4 regions of the Neobacillus pocheonensis genome follow, and region 1 is predicted to be linked to each of the others. Evidence: riboswitches for the same ligand, from Rfam matches in the RefSeq annotation. Region 1 holds a riboswitch; each other region holds the start of a gene.
What was found. A riboswitch is a leader RNA that binds a small molecule or an ion and turns the genes downstream of it on or off. The one in region 1 is predicted to bind S-adenosylmethionine.
Positions count from the first base shown of each region.

Region 2: another riboswitch for S-adenosylmethionine. It lies ahead of ABES02_RS22855 (YezD family protein); the one in region 1 lies ahead of ABES02_RS11380 (O-acetylhomoserine aminocarboxypropyltransferase/cysteine synthase family protein).
Region 3: another riboswitch for S-adenosylmethionine. It lies ahead of mtnK (S-methyl-5-thioribose kinase); the one in region 1 lies ahead of ABES02_RS11380 (O-acetylhomoserine aminocarboxypropyltransferase/cysteine synthase family protein).
Region 4: another riboswitch for S-adenosylmethionine. It lies ahead of ABES02_RS09770 (homoserine dehydrogenase); the one in region 1 lies ahead of ABES02_RS11380 (O-acetylhomoserine aminocarboxypropyltransferase/cysteine synthase family protein).

Region 1 is NZ_JBCNAD010000020.1:259,039-261,240, reverse strand. It holds gene ABES02_RS11380 (O-acetylhomoserine aminocarboxypropyltransferase/cysteine synthase family protein) at 1-1,157, opposite strand, end outside; SAM riboswitch class I at 1,217-1,324, opposite strand; gene ABES02_RS11375 (hypothetical protein) at 1,395-1,727, opposite strand.
Region 2 is NZ_JBCNAD010000044.1:26,113-28,314, reverse strand. It holds gene ABES02_RS22860 (MBL fold metallo-hydrolase) at 1-530, opposite strand, end outside; SAM riboswitch class I at 706-808, shown strand; gene ABES02_RS22855 (YezD family protein) at 922-1,035, shown strand; gene ABES02_RS22850 (phosphoadenylyl-sulfate reductase) at 1,111-1,827, shown strand; gene ABES02_RS22845 (inorganic phosphate transporter) at 1,802-2,202, shown strand, end outside.
Region 3 is NZ_JBCNAD010000038.1:137,495-139,696, forward strand. It holds gene mtnK (S-methyl-5-thioribose kinase) at 1-966, opposite strand, end outside; SAM riboswitch class I at 1,071-1,227, opposite strand; gene ABES02_RS20955 (carbon-nitrogen family hydrolase) at 1,304-2,089, opposite strand; gene ABES02_RS20960 (pyridoxal phosphate-dependent aminotransferase) at 2,200-2,202, shown strand, end outside.
Region 4 is NZ_JBCNAD010000019.1:29,184-31,385, reverse strand. It holds gene ABES02_RS09780 (GNAT family N-acetyltransferase) at 1-128, shown strand, start outside; gene ABES02_RS09775 (GNAT family N-acetyltransferase) at 148-819, shown strand; SAM riboswitch class I at 899-1,007, shown strand; gene ABES02_RS09770 (homoserine dehydrogenase) at 1,081-2,202, shown strand, end outside.

The DNA.
Region 1 (2,202 bases):
GTGGTACTAGCCGGATGAATGATTAAACTCTTTGCATCCCCAACATTAGCAACATGCGCCCATAATGAAAGAGCATCAATCAGTTTCGCCCCTGCTTCTTTTCCACCCTTAATACCGAAAATAACCATAGATCCCGCACCTTTTGGCAAGTACTTTTTAGCTAAATCATAATCAGGGTGTGAAGCATGCCCTGGATAAGAGACCCACTCAACAGCGGGGTGATTTAACAAATATTCCACTACTTGATTAGTATTGGCCACATGCTCTTTCATGCGAACATGGAGAGTCTCAAGACCAAGCGTAAACAAGAAGGCATTTTGCGGACTTAAAGCTGGACCAAGATCACGTAATAATTGCACACGGGCTTTAATGATATAAGCAATGGCACCTAATGCCTCGGCATAAACAAGGTCATGATAGCTTGCATCTGGAGTAATGAAGCCAGGAAACTTTGGCGAATTCCAGTCAAACTTACCGCCATCCACAATGATTCCCCCTGTGGTTGTACCATTGCCTAAGAGCCATTTAGTTGCAGAATGGACAACAATATCTGCCCCATGCTCTATCGGTCGGCACAGGTAAGGTGTAGCAAAAGTATTATCAATAATTAACGGGACTCCGGCTTCATGTGCAATTTCCGCTACTTTTTCAATATCAAGTACGCGCAAGCTTGGATTACCAATCGTTTCAGCGAAGACGGCTTTTGTTTTTTCAGAAATAGCCGTGCGGAGGTTTTCTGGATTATCGGTATCCACAAATTTCACTTTAATTCCGTATTTAGGGAGAGTAACGGCAAATAAATTATAGGTTCCGCCATAGAGATTAGATGCTGCGACAATTTCATCGCCTGCTTCAGCAATATTCAAAATGGCGAGTGTAATGGCAGCCATCCCGCTTGCGACTGCTAGGGCGCCAACACCGCCTTCTAATAAAGCTACTCTTTCTTCAAAAACCGTGGTTGTCGGATTGTGAATACGTGTATATATGTATCCCGGTTCTGCTAAGCTAAACAAGTTGGCTGCATGTTCTGTGCTTTTAAATTGATAGGCATTGTTTTGATAAATCGGAACTGCACGTGCACCTGTCACTGGATCTGGAGCTAAACCGCCATGAACACTTAATGTTTCAAACCGATATTTTTTTTGATTTTCAGCCATTAGTCCCACTCCCTTTTAAAATAAATAACCCCCGCTTCAGTAAGAAGAGGGGGTCTCTCTTCTTATCTTCCAGAGCTTGGTCCGCTCTGCTGGATTTAGCACCGTGTTGTTGTCAAACCGGTTGCCGGGCATCATTGGGCCAGTCCCTCCGCCACTCTTGATAAGATTGATTTTTTAATTGGTAGAATATTCTATTTACATATTACCTGATCGTTAATTCCGAGTCAATACGTATGATTAAATTATTTTTGCAAAATCTTCCTGCGCCTTCGTAAGGTAAAATAGGGATTCAAGCAATAATGTGATTCTTAATGGAGTTGTTATGGTTAGTTGGAGGGTTCGTAATCTTTGCTTACCCTCGAGTAGTTGTGTCATGGCATGTAAATCGCCGCTTATTTCATATTTTGCGGGTTCATTTTGCAGGGTAAAAATGACTCCTTTTTTTATTACTAACTGGATGGATTGTTGGCTTGATACAAGGTTTACCCGTATATCTGCATCTTCAATCAATGGAAGGATATGCTCTTGTTGGCTTACTTTTTCCAGAAACTTATTGAAGGCCTCTATCATTTTCACCACTCCGGTCCAATGCTATTTCCTATACTATTCTTTCAGAAAGAGCTGTAATCCTTTTATTATTGCTCGACAGTTATTGCAGGGATTTCCTGAGAAATATGTCGAAAAACGTTCATACTTTGATAATTTCAATGTGTCCTTATCTAACGGTAAACTGGTTTGTAATGATTGTGGATACGAGGAAGGGCTTGACTCTGCGATTTTGCGAAGCGTGGAGGAAATTAAGCTGCTATTTCCAGATAAGAAAATTACTACTAATGTTGTACAGGAGTGGTGTGGGGTGGATTCAATGAAAACTATTCGGAGGGTTTTAAAGCGAAACTATTATGTTGTTGGAAAGAAAGAATATAGTTTTCTCGATTTAAAATGATACATCTACTCTGAACTTTTACGGTAACCGTTGGCTTTGCTTTTTCATTGTCACGGGCACTCTGAACCTCTCACAGTGACCGGTGGCTCTGCTTTTCTA
Region 2 (2,202 bases), on a different contig from region 1:
GTGTGTCCAGGAGTGTGGATCCAGCGGAAACCAGGTAAATATGGAACGCTTCCATCAGGAGGGAGCTTTTCAACATTCGCTCCGAGATTGATTGGCTCATTTGGAAATAAAGGCGACATTTTCGCAACCATTCCTCCCTCAACGGTAGGATCTGGTTCTGGATAACTCTGCTTATCTGTTAGGTAGGGTAATTCATATTCGTGGGCAAATACAGGGATTTGCCAATGATTCACCAGTTCAATAATCGCACCGACATGGTCGAAATGTCCGTGTGTGAGAATAATCGCCTTTGGTCTGCTTCCAGCACCAAAACGCTCCTCTGTAACCGAAATGATTTCATCAGAGGAACCAGGCATACCTGCATCAATCAATACAAACTCTTTGGATTCCGGATTGCCAACTAAACAAATATTAACAATCTGAATGGTGTGACAATACAAATCTGGCAAAACAGATACCCCAACTCCACTGCCAATAGAGGTAGCCGGAATGAATTTATAATCATCTCCATAAGATAACTCTTTATCCATTAAAAATGAACTCCTTGTCATTTGATAAATGGTTCTTGAGTAGTTTTTTCCCAGCGTACAGTAAATATTCTTGTTACAAATGTATAAACAAAATAAATTGTTAAAATATTTTAATTAATTATATTGACTAATCCCTATTGGTATAGTAGGATTAACCTCATCAACAATCAAATATCGCTTATCTAGAGCGGCTGAGGGACTGGCCCGTTGAAGCCCGGCAACCTGCGATTGAAAGGTGCCAATTCCAGCAAAATGTTATTCATTTTGGGAGATAAGGTGTTTTACATATGTAAAGACGCCTTTCCTCGATGGGAGAGGCGTTTTTGTGAAAAGGGGGGCGAATTATCTGAAACCATCAGAATGGCAAGAAATTGCTTCGCATCTTGAGCAAATGCTTGGCACCTTAAAATTTGGTTCCATCACCCTAGTGGTTCAAGATGGCAAGGTAATTCAAATTGAAAAAAATGAAAAAGTACGTCTTCAATCAAATAAACGCGCTGACTAGAAAACTAGAGGCGGTCTCAACCATAAATGGATGGAAGACTGCTTTTTTTGTAGACTGAGAGGAGGTTTTTAAGCTATGACAAGTACAGTTACTTATGAAAATTGGAATCAGATTTCAGATTCATTTTCAATAGAAGATGAAACAAAGGGAGCTCGCGGTGTTTTAGAGTGGGCCTATAACAATTATTCAGAAGAGAAAATTGTTTATGCTTCCAGCTTTGGAGCCGAAGCAATTGTTTTAATCGATATCATTCATCAAGTGAAACCGGATGCCCATATCGTTTTTCTTGATACGGGACTGCATTTTTTAGAAACCTATGATGTCATCGATAAAATCCAGGCCCGTTTCCCAACTTTAAATATTGAAAAGAAACAGCCTGCTCTTACATTAGATGAACAATCTGCACAGTATGGGTCAGCCTTATGGAAAAGAGATCCAAACCAATGCTGCCAAATTAGAAAAGTAATTCCGCTTAGGGAAACTCTGACGCAAAAAGAAGCTTGGATTTCAGGTCTTCGCCGCGAGCAGTCACCAACGAGGCAAAATACACAATTTTTAAACAAGGATGACAAATTTCAAAATATCAAAATTTGTCCGTTAATTCACTGGACATGGGATGAAGTTTGGGATTATATCCGTGCGAAAGACCTTCCATATAACGAATTGCATGACCGTAATTACCCAAGTATCGGGTGCTTCCCTTGTACCCAGGCTGTAAGTGCAAACGGTGATTCCCGTGAAGGGCGCTGGTCAGGAAGTAGTAAGACTGAGTGCGGTTTACACTCATCATAAGGAGGGGGTTCTAACGCTTACAGTCGTTGCTGTTACTATCGGATTGTTTTTTGCAGTGAATATCGGTGCCAGTGGTGCGGCGGCGTCTATGGGAATTTCATACGGTGCCGGTGTGGTAAAAAAACAGCTGGCCTTGCTCCTGTGCGGAATCGCTGTTTTTCTCGGCGCCTGGCTTGGCGGCGGAGAGGTAGTCAAAACCATTGGCAGCGGGATTGTTCCAAGCAAAACCTTTACAGATTCCATTGCCTTAATTGTTTTGGCTTCGGCAGCGTTGTCGTTGTTTTTAGCAAATACATTTGGGATCCCGCTTTCCACCAGTGAAGTAGCAGTTGGTTCTGTGGTTGGTGCAGGGATTGTCTACCAATCTGTTTTCGC
Region 3 (2,202 bases), on a different contig from region 1:
TAAATTAAATTTTAAGAATTCTGCTGTTTTTGCTAGAGGTTCTTTATTTTCTATTTCCCATAAATGAGTATACTCCTCTTCAAAAACATTCCAAACTGTTTCAATGTGATTGATAAAAGTCTCACGATTAGGAACATTCACAATGACCTGGAAAAGAAGATTGGCAAATACTTGTGCAATATCAAATCCCGCCGGTCCGTAAAAGGCAAACTCGGGATCAATTACCTTTGTTTCCGAATTATCTGCAAAAATACTTCCTGTGTGCAGGTCACCATGAAGAAGTACCTCTGAATCAGTTAAAAATGCCTTTTTCAATATATTGACTTGCAGCTTTAATTCTTCGTCCTGCCAAAGTCCTTCGACTGCTCCTCTTAATCCTGCTTCGAAGTTATTTGTTTCTGCATCATAAAATGGATCAGTAAAAATTAAATCTTCCGTAATTTTGCAAAGCTCAGGATTAATAAATTGATGAACTCTTGCTTTTTTTGCACCAGGTCCTAACCCGTAATCCGATGTATAAAATAGAGTTTTAGCAAGAAACTCGCCAAGATGTTGAGAAATTAACGGGTAGGTTTCCCCCTTAATAAAGCCCGTTCTTGCAATTGAAAGGTGAGACAGGTCCTCCATTACTGTTACTGCGAGTACATCATCCGTGTAATAAACCTTTGGTACATAATTTGGGGCAATCTCTCCAAACGTTTTTAATGCATCTGCTTCAATTTTTGCTCTTTTTAGGGTTAAAGGCCAACTTTCTCCAACAACCTTTGCGTAAGGGAGAGCCTGCTTGATGATAATGCTTTTCTTATTCTTTTCATCCACGATATGAAATACAAGGTTAAGATTGCCATCACCGATTTCCTTGCAAGTTAGCTCCGCACTATTAGTAAAAATATTTAAACTTAAGGCTAGTTTAATTGCAGCGGTTTCAGTTAACGGTTGATAGGTTTGTTGTTTTAATAGACTCATTCTTTTTTTCTCCTTTTTTTGGAGGCTTTGATTGCGCCATATTGCGCTAAAAAAGCCTCTTTCTTGTTTAAAAGAGGCTTTGATGACATACAAGTCTATCGCACCTCTTATCTTTCAGAAAGAAATCCTTCTGTTGGAATTAGCACCGTGCCTTTAGGGGATTTCACCCTAAGCGAATTAATTCGCCCCATTAAAAAATGGTATGATGGTCGGTTGCTGGGCTTCAAAGGGCCAAATCCCTCAGCCAGCTCGTGATAAGAGTATCTAATTTTTTAATTATTCAATCTGATTAGTACTATAACAGGATAAAAAGATTAGTGTCAATACTTTTTGAAAATTATTTATAGTTTTCAGGTTTTCGATCTTCAAAAATGGGAATCAATTTACGAATCTCTTTTACAGAACCAAGTTCAATCTCCACTGTTAAGATTTCTTCCTTTTCTCCTGCTTCAGCAATAATTTCGCCCCATGGGTCAATAACGATAGAATGTCCGGCGAACTGGTTTTTTGGGTCAGCCCCTGATCGATTACAAGCAATCACAAAGCATTGATTTTCAATGGCTCTTGCAATTAATAGTGATCGCCAATGAGATAAACGGGCCGCTGGCCACTCTGCAACGACAAACAGGGCTTCAGCGCCATGCGATGTATGGGTACGAATCCATTCTGGAAAACGGATGTCATAACAAATAACACCAGCAAATGGCTGGTCCTCCAGTCTAAATAACCCTTTTTCGTTACCAGCTTCTAAATAGAGATGCTCATCCATCAGTTTAAACAGATGGAGTTTGCTATATTGATGAATGAGTTGACCTTCATTGTTTACAATGAGAAGCGTGTTTTTCACGCCACTTTCTCCTTGATTGGCGACGGACCCGCCGACAAAATGAACGTGATGTTTCTTGGCTGCGTTTTGGAGGAATTGTATGGTTTGGCTGGCGCCGATGTCTGCAATTTCATTTAGTCGTGTCAAATCATACCCCGTTGTCCATAATTCAGGAAGAACAATAATATCTGGTTTATTTGCCATTGCCTTTTTAATAAGCAAATCTGCTGATTGATAGTTTTTTTCAGGATTACCAAACGCGATATCCATTTGGAGACAAGTAATTTTCAATTTCAAGTTTCCCACCTCTTTGAAAGTTCGGAATTTTTACTTTACAAGCTGTTATAAAAGTTATATCATTTGTGACTAGAATTTCAAGAAAAATATGAATTAAGCAGGTGAGAGCAGTG
Region 4 (2,202 bases), on a different contig from region 1:
AGGACCCTGTCATTACGTTCCTGCTGCGCTGCGGCCGTGTGCCACTAGGGGTAGCAAAGAATTATCTCGATGATGAAGAATCCTGCAACAATGCAGTAATCATGGAATGGAAAAATCCATTCAAATAAATAAGGGGGAATATATGAAATGGAATATAAACGCATAACCAGCATTGACGACGCAAATTTTAAAAAGCTTCATGATTTAATGGGAAAAATTTTTCCGTCTGAAGAAGTTTTGGATTATGAACTTTGGAAAGAGCCATTAGAAGATCCTAGTATTCGTGTATATGTCGCTGTTGATAACGAGCAGGTAGTAGGAGCAACGGAATACCGCTATTACCCTGACTGGAATATTGCGATGACTGATTTCACTATTATCAGTAAACCGGGACTAAGTCTTGGACGCTTTTTAGCAAAGAATAGGCTGCAGGATTTACAAAAGCTTGCGAAGGATAACGGAAAAGAGCTATTTGGTATGTTCGCCGAAATTTATGATCCATACAGAGTAGCGGAGCACGAATTTGGAGGGGTAAGGGTCATGGATCCTTATGTTCGCAGGGAAGTCCTTTCCCATTTAGGCTATAAAAGACTAAATCTTTCTTATGTTCACCCTTCATGGGAAAATAATGGTGAAGCTGTTTCAGGACTGGATTTATGCTTTATGCCCACTAATGAAGAGCTTGATGAAGTGCCAGCTTCTCTAGTAAAAGATTTTCTAACTACCTACTATTCCGTGCTGCCAAATAAGCCGCAGGAATGGCTCAATATGATTGAAAAAATAAGTGCAATGGATACCATTGCGTTATTGCCGCTTTAATAAAAAAACTATTGACATTGACAGAAGATTCAGCTAACATTCTTTTTATATCTTGGTAAATTAATGAAAAATTATATATCTCTTATCCAGAGCGGCGGAGGGACATGGCCCGATGAAGCCCGGCAACCTTCAAGGAATTCCTTGAAAAGGTGCTAATTCCTGCAGGTTTTAAACCTGATAGATAAGAGGAGGATTCCGTGCCCTCTTCTTATGAAGAGGGCTTTTCGTATTTTCATACCATTTAAAGAAGGGGTGTAAAGAATGACTGTAGTAAAGGTGGCAATCTTAGGTTTTGGTACGGTTGGTGAAGGAGTTTATCGGACAATTCAATCTCACGCGGAAGAATTAGAGTCCGCTTTAGGTAAAAAGGTGGAAGTGGCGGCTGTTCTAATTAAAAATAAACAGAGAGAAAGAAACATTCATAAAGAAGTATTAGTAACAACAGACTTTGAAGAGATACTTCGCCTGCCAAAACTGGATATTGTAATTGAAGCGATTGTAAATAGGGAGCCAACCTTTACAATTTTGCAAAAAGCAATCGAGCGGGGCTGCCACATTATTACAGCCAATAAAGAAATGTTTGCACACCACGGAAAACAACTGATTGAGCTTGCAGAACAAAATAACGTCTCGGTAGGATTTGAGGCCACAGTTGCCGGAGGAATTCCGGTGATTCAAACGCTTAGACAACTTTTAAAGGTTAACCGCGTTCAGCAAATTCAAGGAATTCTAAATGGAACATCAAATTTCATTCTTACTGAAATGAGAGATAAGAAGTGGTCATTTGCAGAAGCCTTATTACAAGCACAAAAAAATGGCTATGCCGAAGCAGATCCAACCAATGATGTCGAGGGTTTTGATGCTTTTTACAAAACGATGATTCTCAGCCGAATTGCTTTTGGGGAAGAACCGAATTGGCAGGAGGTTGAACGTGAAGGGATTACATCCATCACAAGTGAATTAATCGGAGCAGCCGAAAAATTAGGCTTAAGATTTAAACATCTTGCAAGTATTAGTAAAGAAGGAAGTCAAATAAAGGGAACAGTTAAACCGGTACTTGTCGGGAATGAGAATCCTTTTTATCATGTAGAAGGCGTTGAGAATGCTGTTAGTCTTCATTCGGATATTGTTGGCAGAATCACCCTTCAGGGCCCTGGAGCAGGGATGTTTCCTACAGCAAGTGCGGTTATTGAAGATTTGGTTTACGTCAGCCAAAACGATGCAATAAAAAGAAGTTTCAAATCAACTGCATCAGCCGCTGTTGAGCAAAGTAAAGTGCAGCCAAAAGAGTTTTGGTTAGTAACTGGGCTGGCAAAAACTTATTCCAATCCTTCAATTACTTGGATTGATGAAGTCTCAAAAGGAGTATTTGTCATCAAGGCT